Regions from separate parts of the Bacillus paralicheniformis genome, predicted to be linked through region 2. Evidence: riboswitches for the same ligand, from Rfam matches in the RefSeq annotation. Region 2 holds a riboswitch; each other region holds the start of a gene.

Region 1 (5,290 bases), 680 kb from region 2:
AATATATGATCATATATTCATATTTAAATTTTACCTTTTCCTTCACTTATGGTCAAGCGGATTCTAAAGACATATAGAAGGACGGATTGACATCCGCCCCCCCTCGTTTTATCCGATCATGGGTAAATTTGATACGATCTGCTTGCTTTTTTGATGCTGCTCTTCGCGCCTTTTCTCAACTTCAAGCCGGTTCACATGGCTTCTGCTGTACTCCTCGTACCCCATTCCATGCGACTTGTGCATCGCTTTTTCCATTTCGGCCGTGAATTCAAGGTCAAGCTGATCTTGGCTTGAACAAATAATGAATCATCCTTTCAGAGATTTTCTTTCATAGTACCAGTTATATACAAACTCTTCAAAGATGTGTGTGCTTTCAATATGCTTTCACGGACAAAAAATCAATGCTTCATTTGCTGGAATTCTTCCATCGCCTGCAGAACGAGCGTGACAGCTTGGCTCATGGCCGCGCCCCCGCCAAATGCCGCAGTTACGCCGACCGCTTCAAGAATTTCTTCCTCCGACGCTCCGCAATCCAGGCAGCCCTTGATATGATAAATAATGCAATATTCATCCTGTGTATTAACACTGATGCCCAGTGCGATCAGCTGCTTATCCTTTTCGCTGAGCGCGCCTTTTTTAAAGCATTCCTCTGTAAATTCGTTGTATTTGGCGGCAATTCCGGGCATTTTTTCGGAAAAGATGCCGATCCCTGCTTTATATTCATGCAATGCGGATTCGATAATGCTTTCTGATTCATGCTGATTCACGTTTTGTTCCTCCATTTTCAGTTGGTAGTCTTTTTTTATTATGAGCCTCTTTTCAAAAAATACGCTAAAAAAACCCCGGTTTTCTCCAAAACCGGGGTGTTCTTTCATTTACTCAGAAACAGAAATGACAGAGCCTTCATATTTTTTGTCGATGAACTTTTTAATGTCCTCAGAGCGCAATACGTCCATCAGAGCTTTCACCTTGTCAGAATCTTCGTCGCCTTTGCGGACGGCGATGATGTTAGCGTAAGGATTGTCTTTTGGAGACTCAAGCTCGATTGAATCAGTTTTCGGATTGAGCTTGTTTTGGATCGCGTAGTTCACATTGATGAACACTGCGTCAGCTTCATTGGCTTCGTATGCTTTTGCCGTCATTTCAGGCGCCACATCATTTTTGATTTTGAGGTTTTTCTTGTTTTCTGTAATATCTTTTACTGTCGCATCCACTTTTTCAATGCCTGATTTCAGCTTGATCAGTCCGGCATTTTCAAGCATTGCAAGCATGCGGCCCTGTTCAGCGGCGTTGTTGCTCATAATAATTTTTGCACCGTCAGGAAGGTCTTTTAAAGATTTATACTTTTTAGAGTAAATGCCGAATGGCTCAAGGTGTACCGCGCCGACGTTAACAAGATCGTAGTCTTTATTTTCTTTCATTTCCTGTTCAAGATACGGGACGTGCTGGAAGTAGTTCGCATCGAGATCTTTCGTTGCAAGCGCCTTGTTGATCAGTTTGTAGTCCGTGAAATTTTTGATTTTAAGCTCATAGCCTTTTTCTTTCAAAAGTGGCTTTGCTTCTTCAAGGATTTCAGCGTGAGGCGTCGGCGTCGCTCCGACTGTGATGACTTTGCTGTCTTTATCCCCTTCGCTGCTGGAAGATCCGCAAGCGGCTAAAACGCCTGCAAAAATGATGAATAAAGCTGTTAATAAACCTTTTTTCATGTTGATGTCCTCCCTAACGTTTGTCTAATTTATTTGTTATAAAATCCCCGATAAACTGGATGATAAACACAATAGCTAAGATGAAAATAGTGGCGATGAGTATAATATCGGGATTGTTCATCTGAAAACCGTTTACATAGGCAAGGTTCCCGAGTCCGCCTGAACCGATTGCTCCGGCCATCGCCGTCGAACCGATCAGTGCAATCGCCGTAACCGTAATGCCAGAGATCAAGGCCGGCATCGATTCGGGCAGGAGCACTTTAAATATGATCGTCGATGTTTTGGCTCCCATCGATTTTGCCGCTTCAATCACGCCCTTATCAACTTCGCGCAAAGCGATTTCAACCAGGCGGGCATAGAACGGAGCGGATGCGATAATCAAAGCCGGAAGTGCGGCGTTCGGCCCCAAGATCGTGTTCATTAAAAACTTTGTGAAACCAAGCAGCAAAATAATCAATATAATAAAAGGAATAGACCTGAACACATTGACGATTGCCGAGATTACACCGTTCACGACTCGATTCTGCCAAATGTTTCCTTTTGAAGTCAGATACAGCAGCATACCGAGAATCACTCCGATGATAAAAGCAAACAATAGGGAAATTCCTGTCATATATATCGTTTCATACGTAGCTTCCCACAGCTGCTCCATATCTACGTTTGGAAACAGTTTTTCAAACATTCGTGATCACCTCTGCTTCTACTTGACGGCTCTTGATGAAATCGACCACATCATTGACCTCGTTTTCATATCCGTCGACATGAATGAACAATGAACCGTATGCGCCGTCCTGAGTTTGCGAGATTTTGCCTTGAAGGATGTTGACTTCAACATCGAACTTCCGAATGATCTGTGTGATCAGCGGCGATTCGGCCGCTTCACCGACGAAGGTGAGCTTGATCGTCCGCCCCGATGTCGTTTCTTCGAGGAAATGCTTCAGCGTTTCCTGTGTTTCCACCGGTTCTGTTACCTGCTGAACAAAGCGCTTTGTCATTTCTTCCTGCGGCTTGAGGAATACGTTCAGCACATCGCCTTCTTCCACGACCTTTCCGTTTTCCATGACGGCCACTCTGTGGCAGATTTTCCTGATGACATGCATTTCATGAGTAATCAGGACAATGGTCAGTCCGAGCCTTTCATTGATATCGGACAGAAGACCCAGGATCGAGTCAGTCGTCTGCGGATCAAGCGCTGATGTCGCTTCATCGCATAAGAGAACTTTCGGATTGTTTGCGAGCGCCCGAGCGATGCCGACGCGCTGCTTTTGGCCTCCGCTAAGCTGTGAAGGGTAGGCATTTTCCTTGCCTTCAAGTCCGACAAGCTTTATCAGTTCAGCGACTCTTTTCAGACGTTTTGCTTTGCTGACACCGGCGATCTCCAGCGGAAACGCAATATTGTCGCGGACCGTTCTTGACCACAATAGGTTGAAGTGCTGGAAAATCATGCTGATTTCCTGCCTTGCATTCCTCAGCTTCTTCCCTTTGATCTCACTGATTGTTCTGCCGGCTACTTCAACCGTGCCTGAAGTCGGCTGTTCAAGTCCGTTCAAAAGACGGATCAAGGAGCTTTTTCCAGCTCCGCTATATCCAATAATTCCGAAGATTTCACCTTTTTTAATCGTAAGGGTGACATCCTGGACAGCATTGACATCTCCATGCTTTGACCGATAAATCTTTGAAACATTTTGAAGATTTATCAAAAGCCATCACCTGCTTTCTTGCTCAATTCTCATAGTTGTCTAAATCCCTGATCAAACAATGAAAAAAGCCTTTCTGCACACATGAGCAGAAAGGCTTTTGAATAGTCTGGGCCTTTCTCTCATCTTTCAAAGCATAACGCTTCGTGTGAATTGGCACCATTTCAACACGTGTTGATGGTTGCCGGGTTTCATAGGGCACTTCCCTCCACCTCTCTGGATAAGAGAATCATATATTTATTTTTTGATTATTATGATCGGAATTCTTAAAGTAGGATATCATGCGAAAAAATAGTTGTCAACTATTTTTCGTAAGACAATCGGCCTACGGCGAAAAGAGACGAACGTAAACGCTCGTCTCTGTCCGACTTATACACGGAATGTGCCGATTTTTCAAATTTTTAAAATGTCTCTGAATAAAGATCGCTGTTTTTAAAAAAGCCGTCCGTCAGCCATAAAATCGCTTCAAGCTTCAATAAAGCTCTGAATGAGCCTTTTACTTGAACAGTGCCGCGCTGTACGAGATGCTGCAATGAAATATCGCCGTGAAGAAGGTCAATAATCTCGCTTTGCTCTCCAAAAAAGGTCAAATGAGCTTTCTCTGCAAGAGAAGATTTTTCCATTTCTCCTTTTTCGTTGATCGCTAACGTAAAAGCTTCTTTCTCGCCTTGAAACGTAATCAGCAAAGCCGTTGTCGATAATAGAGGTTTTAAAAAAAGAGCCTTGTCCTCTCTTTCTATCAATCCCATTTTCTCCAACTGTATAACCTCCTGTAAATTGGTCATACTTACAGATTCTCTGTCTGCCGCAGGAGTTCCTTTAGGAATTGCTCGACAAGTTTTTGCTGGTTATTTCCCGAGAAATATGTCAAAACCGCCCTTAATCCACAACATTTTGTTTAATCGTATCGTATAAGTAGGAAACGGAGTGAAAAGCGTATTCTTTTTTGACGACTTCCCCGTTTTTGTAAAGGATAAAGCATGGAACGCTTTCTATTTCCTGCTGCTTGGCAAATGCCGGGGAATAATTGAGATTGTTTTTATAAAAAGGAATGTCCTTTATCATTTCATCAACGACTTCCAGCATTCTTCCGGCCAGCTGACACGTTCCGCAGAACGGCGTGTATACATATAGAAGACAGGTCTCATGTTCAAGCCGTTTTAGCTCTTTTTCTTGGAGTTCTTGCATCTGTTGAACCGCACCTCAATACGTTTTATAATAAATATTTTGTATGTACCCGGATGTTTGAACGAATTAATACTTCTGCAACATGCTGACTCGGGGCGGAAGCGACTTCTTTGTATACCCTATCGATGTATAGATGCGAAGCTTGGGGGAGCTCCCTCGTCAGCTGCCGGCGGAGCTTTTCCCCTGATTCATCGGCATCCACCAGGATATAAACGTCTTTATCAAACAGCGTTTCGGCGAATTCATCGAGTTTTGCCTGGCTGATCGTTCCGTTTGTGCAAATAATATCCACGGGCTCTTCGATGACATGCTTCACTTTTTGCTTATCTGATTTCCCTTCGACGATCATGACTTTTTCATTTTCCGGCATATGGATCACCTTTAAAGATTTACTTGTAAAAAAAGGCAGTGAATATTCACCGCCTGATTTGATTAACACCAGCCTTGGTGGTCATCACAGTCTACATATTTAGCATCCGGACCGCTTACGGTATCCGCCGTTTTGTAAAATCTCTCATCTTGGAATGAATATCCAGATTTCAACTCGTATTGATCCTTCCCGGTCATTCGGCCGATCAGCTCATTCTCATGGTACAGCTGCATTCCGCCGTTTTTTAATCGGCTTTCCACATGTTCTGTAATATCAATACGTTCTTTTTTCAGCGTCAATTTGGACACCCCCTCTTGATATAGAGTATC
Region 2 (5,290 bases):
ACGCGGAAAAGACATTCCCGGGCAATTAAAGGTGATCGGCTACGACGGAACGGAAGCCGTTCAGTCCATCCTCCCGGAATTGACAACCATCCAGCAGCCGATTGAACTCATTTCCAAGACGGCCATCGAGATTTTGTCCAAAGCCATTGAAGGCGAATTCGATGATTTACCGCTGGAAACCTATTTGCCCGTACAGCTTTTAGAAGGAGAGACGACTTAAATGAATCGCACAAAAAAAGGAGACATTGACGTCTCCTTTTTCCATACATATCCTGATCTATCCAATTGTTAAAAATATAAAATTTACATTACTAACCTAAAATTTAACTTATTTTTCTAGACAAACGCATCTCCACATGATAAATTTAAAGACAAGTTTTCAAAAAATTCTAATTTTGGTACGGGGGTGCCTTTCATTGAGCGTAAGCCACTTTTTTCCTGAAACTCTAGTTGCTCTTGTAAAAGACATGTTAACCAAAACCGATGGTTCAACAACCAAAGCGATTGAAACGCTGATCGGTGGCAAAGCCGAAATCGAAGTTTTTCAGCAAAATAATATTGATTATGACAAGCTGTCACCTGAAGAAGCGAGGCTGTTTCAACGCGATGATGACATCTTGTTTAGAACTTCCTCTTTGAAAACAGGCGATGATTATTTATCTTATAATTATGTCTATGTTAAAACAAACTTACTGCCGCCCGCCATCAAACAAGATTTGCAGGCAGAAAGGCTTCCCATCGGGAAAATCATTGCAGAACTGGAGTCAAGGCGTGAAATTTTCAGTACGGGCGACTGCCTGGGAAAACATTTCACACAACTTGTACCTGTTTCAGCAGACCGGACATATGCTTTTAAAAAATATCAGATTATCAGCGGCCGGCAGTGCATGTTCTATGTCTGCGAGCTATTCGATTTAGAAAAAATCTGCGAACGGACTGCGGGCTGAATCATGCCCGTCAGCTGCCACTTTATGAAAAGGCTTCCATAACCTCCCCATTCCTTCTTCCCTCAAAACAAAAAAACCCCTGCGAAACAGGGGCTGTTATTTATTGATACACCGTTTTCGGCACGGCAACGACCGGATTTCCGGCAGCATAAGGAGCGACATCGTATTGCTGGAAGACGATCGCAATGCCGTCTTTTGTGTAATAAAAAGCCGTGTTTTTACCAAGGACGATGTCTTTCTTCTTCACATCCGGGAAGAAAATGTCGCTGTGTTTTTGAATATAGTCGTAAATGTATGTTTTTGTCTTATCCATTTTCGATTTTGTATTTAAGATATCTGATAAATACACCCGCTTTTTAGAGGCAAGGTCATAGTTGAAAGAGCGGACTGCCGTATTTCCGTGCGCTCCGCCGGAGTAGACGTAATTACTTGTCAGAATGCTCAGCTTTTGGCCGGTCCGGTATTTCACTTCAAAGGACGTTTGATAATCTGTTTGGTATTCGTGCTGTTGGCCGTCTTTCTTGTTTTTTACATAATCTTTGTAGGACTGCTCAATATAACGTTTAAAATCTTTGTTGATCCTATTTTGGAGAGATTTGCTGCTTACATTTGCAACCTGCGGGTATTTCAAAGCCTTAATGTTTTTGTAAGTATGGCTCGTGACCGTCGGCTTTTTTTCATTTGCCGCGTGTGCAGAAGGAAGTGCGGCCGCACCGTACAGCGCAAAAAACAATACCCCTGTCATCAGCATACCTAACGCTTTAAACACTGTTTTTTTGTTCATAAGAACCCTCCTTAATCTGTCATTGTTTATCATACCCATTTTGAAATCAGGTACACATGATAGACCGGTGAACTCGCGAGAAAGTTTCTATTTTCGGAGATAAAAATTGAAAAATATTCTAATTCACCCTGTTCGTTCAGCACCTTGTTGACCATTTGAAAGACTGTCTTGACAAAAAATTCACACGCTGATTCGATACGCCCTCCGTTTTAACCGCAGAAGAAGAAAATGAAAAACCAAATAGTTTTTTTAAACCCATTGACATTTTTATAAAAAGTATTAATATTAAAATTATTAAAAAATTGCATAAAAAGGTTTTCCTTATCAAGAGTGGTGGAGGGACTGGCCCTGTGAAACCCGGCAACCGCTGTCTATGACAGAATGGTGCTAAATCCTTAAGAGCATGTTCGTGCTCTTGAAGATAAGGAGGAGATTGAATATATCAAGCTCTTCCTTATCGGGAAGAGCTTTTTTATGTCTATAAAGAAAGAGGGATGAAGCATGACACAATCAACCGATGTACTGAAGCAAACGCCTGGGAAAAAAATCGGACCGTACAGAGCTGATCAGGTGGGGAGTCTTTTAAGGTCTGCGCCCGTAAAAAAAGCGCGTATTCAAAAAGCGAACGGTGAAATTAGCGCTGAACAACTGCGCGAAGTCGAAAACGAAGAGATCAAGCGCATTGTCGAAAAGCAAAAAGAAATTGGCCTTAAAGCCGTTACTGACGGGGAATTCCGCAGGTCATGGTGGCATTTCGATTTTCTTGAAGGGCTTGACGGCGTAGAAGGATATACAGCGGACAAGGGCATTCAATTTCATAATGTTGAAACGAAGCCGCGCGGAATCAAAGTAACAAGCAAAGTCGATTTTACAAACCATCCGATGCTGGAAGATTATAAATTTCTTCATGATATTGCGGGCACACATACGCCGAAAATGACGATTCCGAGCCCGAATATGCTGTTTTTCAGAGGAAAACTTGGAGAAAGCCCGTACGAGGATCTGGATGAGTTCCATCACGATGTCGCGCAGGCTTACAAAAAAGCGATCCGCGCATTTTACGATGCCGGCTGCCGCTATTTGCAACTGGATGACACGGCCTGGTCGGTATTTTTCTCAGACAAAGGACATGAGCAGATCAAAGCCTTCGGCCGCCAGCCTGATGAACTGCGCCAGTCCTTCGCCAACACGATTAATGAAGCAGTTGAAGGACGCCCGGACGATTTGACGGTCACCATGCACATCTGCCGCGGCAACTTCCAGTCAACATGGGTGGCGGAAGGCGGCTACGATGCGGCTGCAGAAACGATTTTCGACGGACTCAATTTAGACGGACTTTTCCTTGAATTTGATGACGAGCGCTCCGGCGGCTTCGAACCGCTTCGCTATGTCAAACGGAAAGACTTGCAGATCGTCCTCGGTCTGATCACATCAAAATTCGGAGAGCTTGAAAACCCGGATGATATTAAGCGGCGCATCGACGAAGCAGCTCGCTTCGTCGACCTGAACCAATTGTGCCTAAGCCCGCAGTGCGGCTTTGCCTCCACAGAAGAAGGCAACCTCCTGACGGAAGAGCAGCAATGGGAAAAACTGCGCCATGTCGTCGAGATCGCAGAAGACGTATGGAAATAACACCTCATATTTGAGACATGCCTCCTGACGGCATGTCTCAGAATGTTGACAAAATCCCAAAACAGCTTTTTGTTTTGGGATTTTGTCATCCTTTCAGCGTGATTGAAAACCCTTGCAGTCTAGGAAGGCCGAGCATCGGAGCGGAGCGAATGTTGGAATTCGTGAGCACCGACGCGCAGGCCTGACAACGAATGCGGGGGTTTCTCGACACGCTGGAGACATGCCTCCTGACGGCATGTCTCTTTTTTTTTGCCCCTCTATACAATTTAAAATTCCTTCTTGATTTGTTCATAGTTTGATCATATTTGGCTTCTATAATGCTCTTTAGTGAGGTGATCGAACAATGATTAAGAAAAGGAAAATCGATATATTCCTGGTCTTCATTCTTGTATTATCTGCAGCTTTAAACTTGTACGGCATCTGGAATAGTGACACAGACAACGCCTACTATACGGCGGCCGTTGAAAGTATGACCCAAAGTTTTCATAACTTTTTTTACGCATCATTTGATCCAGCAGGCTTTGTAACAGTTGATAAACCGCCGGTTGCACTCTGGATTCAGACACTTTTTGCACTTGTGTTCGGCGTGCATGGCTGGAGCGTCGTTCTTCCTGAAGCGATTGCCGAAGTGATTTCCGTAGCACTGTTGTACTTTATTGTAAAACCTACTTTTGGCAAAACGGCGGCCAGAATTTCAGCTCTTATTATGGCGTGTACGCCGATTGCCGTTGCGGTCAGCCATACAAACAACGTCGACAGCATTCTCACCCTTTGTTTGATGATTGCAACCTGGATGTTGTTTAAAGCAGTCCGGAAAGGAAAAATCGGCTGGCTGCTCGGCGCATTCTGTATGGTCGGCGTCGGCTTTAACGTCAAAATGCTGCAAGCATACATGGTATTACCGGCATTCCTGCTGTTTTACATGATTGCAGCAAAAACGACGATTCGCAAAAAAATTGTGTCTCTTATCACAGCCTTGATCGTTCTGGCAGGCGTTTCCGTTTCCTGGGCGGTAGTCGTCGATAGTCAGCCGGAGAGTTCGCGCCCTTATATTGGAAGCAGCCAGACCAACTCTGTCCTTGAGCTGGCGTTTGGCTACAACGGCATCCAGCGTCTCACAGGCCAAAACGGTGCTGGCGGGGGCGGAACCTCCTCATCTGATCAAAATCAAAAGAACCAGCAGCAGGAAATGCCGCAGCAGCAAAGCGGCGATACCGAAAACAACTCAGACTCGACAAATGGACAAATGGCTCCGCCGAGCGGGGGCGAGATGCCTTCAGGCGGACCGGACGGCCAGCAGGGTGATGTTCAAAGCGGCGGCGGAGGTCCCGGTGGCGGCACGAGCGGCATGTTTGGCACAGGAAACCCCGGCCCTCTCAGACTATTCCAATCCGAGCTTTCCGGACAGGCAAGCTGGCTCATCCCGTTTGTACTCTTCGGCATCATCGGTTTGCTGATCACGGGCCTTCGCGGTCAACGCAAATTCAATGAAATAACGACTGAAACGATTTTCTGGATGATGTGGCTTCTGCCAGTCGCTGCATTCTTCAGCGTCGCAGGATTCTTCCACCATTACTATCTGATCATGCTGGCAGCACCGATTGCCGCTTTATCAGGTGCAGGCTGGACAGCGCTCGTTCGCCTCTATCAGGAAGAAAGCGGCTGGAAAAAACAGCTTCTGCCGATCGGAATTTTGCTGACAACCGCATTTGAATTGTATATTTTGAGTCCTTATCTCAGCGAAATCGGCATCGTCTGGAGCATATTGATCGGCGCTTTTGGCATTGTCACAAGCTGCCTTCTCATCTTTTTCAAAAAAGGAAAGTCATTCAGCTACTATGTATCACTTGCAGCGCTGCTCGGCATGCTGATCGGACCTTTCTATTGGACAACAGCAACGCTCGCTGACGGTGTAAACGGCATGATT
Region 3 (5,290 bases), 950 kb from region 2:
TATTTTTTCTATAACACTTATGCATCTGATTGAGCGGAGAGCTGCTTTTCCTTCCTGTCGTATAAAAACGCCGTTCCTATTGCGAACAGCAGCAATACGAGCAGAACCGCGAGCAAAAGCTGCATATTGAAATAATCAACCAGCATTCCGCCAAAAAGCGGCCCGATCATTCTTCCGCCGGTCGCCATACTGTTGACAAACCCTTGATAAAACCCTTCTTTTCCCCTCGGAGCGAGACGGTTGGCGATTGTCGGCACAGCCGGCCATACAAGCATTTCGCCAATGGTTAGCACAACCATCGCGGCAAGAAACGCCGGAAACCGTTCAGCGCCAAACAAAATTCCGTATGCCATCATAAAAATGACAAATCCGATGACGATTTGGTTTTTCAGCGATTCGGCAAACCGTTTCACAAAAAAACCGATCAGCGGCTGACCGAAAACAATGAGCGCCCCGTTCACTGTCCAAAGTACGCTGTACTGCCCAAGAGATATCCCCAGCTCCTGGGTGTGTGAAGCGATGGTCGAGGACCATTGCGAATAAGCGACCCAGCCGAGCAGGTAGCCCGTACATATAACCAAAAGCGCGGAGAATCTAGATTTCCCGCTGACTGAATCGGCATGATCCAAAACAGAAGACTGCATGGCTTTTTCAGACCGGATGCGTCTAAATCCGAAAATCGCAATCAAGAAAAAGACGGCATATAGCATCGCATTCGCCAGAAAAACATACGTAAATGAAAAAGACGCGACAATTCCGCCGAGCGCTGAACCAACTGCCACCCCTGCATTTTGCGCCACGTATACAGCATTGAACGGCTTTCTGCCGCCTTCCGGCCAAACCGAGCCGGCCATTGCATAGCATGCCGGAAACACGATCCCTGATCCAAAACCGGCCAATGTTAAGAAAAGAATGTATTGGAACCACTCATGAAAAAAGACGAGGCCTGAAAGGCTCGCAAACGTGATCACAATTCCAAGTACGACCGTTTTAAATCCGCCGATTTTATCGAATAAATATCCTCCGAACAGGTTGCCCAGCACATTTGCCCCTGAGTTCAGCATCAGCACAAATCCGGCCGCTGTCAGCGACTTTCCCAAATGCTGATGGATATAGATGGTATTCAGCGGCCATAAAAAAGATGCCCCTGTGACATTGATAAACATTCCGATGACCAAAAGCCATAATGTGCGCGGCATAGCGTTTCCTTCTTTCTCTTTAGCATTCCCTCTAGATTCTATTCGTTTTGCCCATTTTTTTCAATTGACACGATTTCGATTTTCAACATAAAAAACCCCCTTTTTAAAGGGGGAATTTTTTTATGATTGCGTCATCCATTTTGGCTTTCCGAAACCGGCGAATTCCCGATCGATCGCATCTTCGAAAGCTTTGGATTTTACCGCTTCTTTGAGATCTTTGGCGAATGGCTTGTCTTTGTTTTTTTCATCCACTACCACTTGATTGCGGTAGCGGTCAGGCATGTTCTCAAGCGCCAGCGCGTCCTGCAACTTCATATTAGCGGAGAGAGCGAAATTACCCGGGACAGCCGCGATATCCAGGTCATCGACCGCTCTTGGAAGATTGGCAGATTCAAGCTGTTTAAATGTCAGCTTTTTCGGATTTTCCGCAATATCCTGCACAGAGGCTTTCAATGTGTCGACATCGCTTTTCAGCCGAATCAGCCCCTGATCCTGGAGCGTTAAAAATGCCCTGGCGGCATTGGCCGGATCGTTTGGAACAGCCACTTCCGCCCCGTTTTTGACATCGTTCAAGTCGTTATATTTGGCAGAATAGAGACCCATCGGAGCGGTCGGCACAGAAATGAGTGCAGCAAGATGTTTATTGTTTTCTTGATTGTATGATTTCATAAAAACCTCATGTTGAAACAAATTGGCGTCGAGTTCGCCTTCGCTTAACGCCGTGTTCGGCTGTACATAGTCGGTGAATTCGACCACTTCAACTTTGTAGCCTTTTTTCTCAAGTTCAGGCTGAATCGCTTTTTTGACCATATCGTAATACGGTCCTGCAGTAGCGCCTATTTTGATCGTTTTACCATCGCTTTCGGCATTGTTTCCGCATGCGGTCAGAAGCGCCATGCTCAAGGCCAGTCCCAGCACGGAAGTCCATTTTAATATCTTGTTCATGTATATCTCCTCCTCCAAAATAAAAAAAACTCTTTCAGCGCCTGAAAGAGTTGTTCAACTTATCTTTCAGAATGCGCCTGACATTCTGCTGGATTTAGCACCTTGCTCTGCTGCAGGTTGCTGAGATTTCGCCGGGCCAGTCCCTCCATCTCTCTTTATAAGCTGCATATTCAGTTTTTTAAATGATTTCTTTATTTTACGTTTGAATATTTAGATTTGCAAGAAGTTTTTTGGTATAAACATTTTTTTCTTTTTAAGCTAAAATATAGTTATCAAACACGAAAGGAGACGAATCATGGAATCTATCATGCTGATCGGGTTTTTATCCTTTATTTTTTCCATCTGCTACCTTGTATTTCATTTGATCAGAAGAATCTTTTCTCCAGGCAAAAGGTTTTCCAGAAAACTCTTTTATCCTTGTTTTGCAGGCGGACTTCTCCTCCTGATCATCTCTGCGCCTTATTACAGTGAGGAAACATATGCCGTAAATGAGACAAAAACAGAGGACCTGACAACCGAGCTTCAGGAACTGAAAACTGAACACAGCGCTGTACAAAAGGAGCAAACCGCATTAAAGCAGCAGCTCAATCAAGCAAACGAAAAACTGAAGGCAGCCAAAACGGAGAATGACACATTAAAAAAAGAAAATGAAAAACTGACAAAAGAAAAAGACTCGCTTACGAAAAAAACAAAATCGCTGTCAGAAAAACTGGCTAAGGCTGAAGAAAAAAGCGGCAGTGCCGAAGCCACTGTAAAAGAAAAGAACGCCACCGCTCAGGCCGGAACGTCACACAGCGCGCCCTCCCCTAAGAAAAACAGCGGTGAAAGCAAACAAGAGTGCAAAATCAAAGGAAGCGTCAACCATATTTATCATACACCAGGAAGTACATATTATGACCGCACGAAAAACGTCGCCCGCTGGTTCTGCACAGAACAGGAGGCGCGTGATGCGGGGTACAGACCTCCGAAACGTTAAAAAAGCCGGCATACCGCCGGCTTTTTTCTTAAAGCTCTCTTCTTAATGCTGTCAGCACGTTCGTTCTTGTCGCTTTAATGGCCGGGTTCAGGCCTGAAAGAATGGCGACGCCTGCACTGATCAAGGTCGCGATAAGGACAAGACTGACCGGAATGTACGAGAAGGTGATGCTGAAGTCTGCCGCACTCGCTCCTCCTTCTGAAACCGATGATAAAATAGGTGGTATAATCTTGTTCACTAAAAAGCTGACACCGTATGAAATGATAACACCTAAAACAGATCCTAAGATACCGATATAGGCGCTTTCCAGCAGAAACATTTTCCTGATCACGTTCGGGCTTGCCCCGATCGCTTTCATAATGCCGATCTCCTGCGTCCGCTCTGTAACCGCCATTGTCATCGTGTTGAAAATGCCGATCGCTGAAATCAAGACGGCAATGACTCCGACGAAGATCAGACCGATTTTAAAAGCCATGAAAAAAAGATTAATGCTTTCGAGTTTTTTCGTTATTGAATCGACGTAGTAGCCTTCATCCTCCAAATCTGTTGTCAGCTGTCCGACATGTTCAAAGTTATCCGCGTAAACCGAAAGCTTTTTTTCGATCGTGCCGCTGTCTTTGTCCGCCTTCAGAAATCCGGTGATGTCTTTTTGCATGTCGTTGCTGACATAGACTGTTGAATCGCTTGCCCATTCATAAGAAGGTTTTTTCGTAACTCCGACAACTTTCAGATCATATGTTTTCGCTTTCCCTTCTTCTCCTGTTTTTTCATCCATTTTTGAGATCTTTAATTCAATTGTTTTGCCGAGAATATCTTCTGCGTATCCTTTTGGTTCTTTTACTTCCTCAGCATTATTTTCCATCTGCTTTTCATAATCTTGGGCTTCTTTTTTCGTCCAGAGATTCTTCCCGAAATGGTAGCCGACGACGATTTCATTCGGTGTTTTCGCTACGCGGCCGCGATCGAGTTTAATATTGGCTTTTTGTTCAGCAGCCATGTCAGTAATCGTGATATTCGACATTTGATTGTTTGTCCTGTTGCCCAACTTTGCTTCAGCAGGTGCGAACACCTGCGTGCGCTCGATAATCGCGGACACATCTTTGCGATTTTCGAATTCTTTCAAGTCTTTCTTTTGAACTTTCTGATCGCTTTGCCCTTCTTTTCCGACAACATTTATCTCAGTCACGATTTGCTCTTTCATCAGCTGTTCAGTCAGCGATTTTTGCAGGCCGAATCCGACCGATGCGAGCACGATTAAAAACGCGCAGGCCACCGTTGTTGCGAGAATGGTCATGAATACACGCAGGCGGTTTTTCTTCATATTTCTTCTAATGAACTTCAACTGATCCTTAAACTTCAACAGTCTCTTCCCCCTTCTCTAATACGCCGTCAGATAACTGAAATTTCGTTTTGGCGATCGATGCCACCTCGTCATCGTGCGTGATGATGACGAATGTAATACCGCGCTCCCTGTTCAGCTGCCGAATGAATTCGAGGATTTCCTGCTCTGTTTCGGAATCGAGGCTTCCGGTCGGTTCGTCGGCTAAAATGATTGACGGATTCAAAATCAAAGCGCGGGCGATGCTGACGCGCTGCTGCTGTCCGCCTGAAAGCTCATTCGGATAGTGTCCAGCGTGGTTTTCAAGGCCGACGCGGTGAAGCATCTCATTGACGCGCTGCTTCCGCTCAGACGGATGAACACCTTTTAAAGTCAGAGGCAGTTCGATGTTTTCGTAAGTCGTCAAGCTCGGAATCAGCTGAAAACTTTGAAAGATGAAGCCGAAATGTTCAAGCCTGAATGCCGCCCATTCTTTTTCGCTGTACTTTGTGACATCCGTACCGTCAATGACGATCTTACCTTTTGTCGGGGCGATATAGCCGGAAATCAAGTTCAACAGCGTCGATTTTCCGGAACCGCTCCGTCCGACAATGCAGGCGATTTCGCCTTTTTCAACGGTAAGCGAGACATCCTTTAACACTTTAACTTCATTTTCCCTCCCCTTTTTACCGACTTTAAATGAGTGGTGAATATGCTCTACACTGATCATTTGTAAATCTCCTCTCCATTATGGATTACAGCTGTTTTATTTTTTTGAAAATCAAGAAGTAACTGATTAAGAATCCGACTGCCGAACCGATCAACATACCGAAGATATAGCTGAACAGGCTA

What was found. A riboswitch is a leader RNA that binds a small molecule or an ion and turns the genes downstream of it on or off. The one in region 2 is predicted to bind S-adenosylmethionine.
Region 1: it holds a riboswitch for S-adenosylmethionine, as region 2 does, so the genes downstream of both, metN (methionine ABC transporter ATP-binding protein MetN) here and CP943_RS21465 (5-methyltetrahydropteroyltriglutamate--homocysteine S-methyltransferase) in region 2, are expected to answer to the same signal.
Region 3: it holds a riboswitch for S-adenosylmethionine, as region 2 does, so the genes downstream of both, CP943_RS16495 (MetQ/NlpA family ABC transporter substrate-binding protein) here and CP943_RS21465 (5-methyltetrahydropteroyltriglutamate--homocysteine S-methyltransferase) in region 2, are expected to answer to the same signal.

The regions. Positions count from the first base shown of each region.
Region 1 is NZ_CP023665.1:3,523,324-3,528,613, forward strand. Features, by position in the region: gene CP943_RS18085 (carboxymuconolactone decarboxylase family protein) at 399-782, opposite strand; gene metQ (methionine ABC transporter substrate-binding lipoprotein MetQ) at 876-1,706, opposite strand; gene CP943_RS18095 (methionine ABC transporter permease) at 1,720-2,388, opposite strand; gene metN (methionine ABC transporter ATP-binding protein MetN) at 2,381-3,406, opposite strand; SAM riboswitch class I at 3,523-3,630, opposite strand; gene CP943_RS18105 (SCP2 sterol-binding domain-containing protein) at 3,805-4,161, opposite strand; gene CP943_RS18110 (thioredoxin family protein) at 4,283-4,591, opposite strand; gene CP943_RS18115 (toprim domain-containing protein) at 4,617-4,961, opposite strand; gene CP943_RS18120 (YusG family protein) at 5,024-5,260, opposite strand.
Region 2 is NZ_CP023665.1:4,201,145-4,206,434, forward strand. Features, by position in the region: gene CP943_RS21450 (LacI family DNA-binding transcriptional regulator) at 1-220, shown strand, start outside; gene CP943_RS21455 (chorismate--pyruvate lyase family protein) at 417-947, shown strand; gene CP943_RS21460 (DUF3298 and DUF4163 domain-containing protein) at 1,048-1,731, opposite strand; SAM riboswitch class I at 2,050-2,159, shown strand; gene CP943_RS21465 (5-methyltetrahydropteroyltriglutamate--homocysteine S-methyltransferase) at 2,233-3,363, shown strand; gene CP943_RS21470 (glycosyltransferase family 39 protein) at 3,707-5,290, shown strand, end outside.
Region 3 is NZ_CP023665.1:3,246,686-3,251,975, forward strand. Features, by position in the region: gene CP943_RS16490 (MDR family MFS transporter) at 18-1,199, opposite strand; gene CP943_RS16495 (MetQ/NlpA family ABC transporter substrate-binding protein) at 1,320-2,144, opposite strand; SAM riboswitch class I at 2,201-2,308, opposite strand; gene CP943_RS16500 (sunset domain-containing protein) at 2,440-3,120, shown strand; gene CP943_RS16505 (ABC transporter permease) at 3,149-4,480, opposite strand; gene CP943_RS16510 (ABC transporter ATP-binding protein) at 4,470-5,168, opposite strand; gene CP943_RS16515 (ABC transporter permease subunit) at 5,194-5,290, opposite strand, start outside.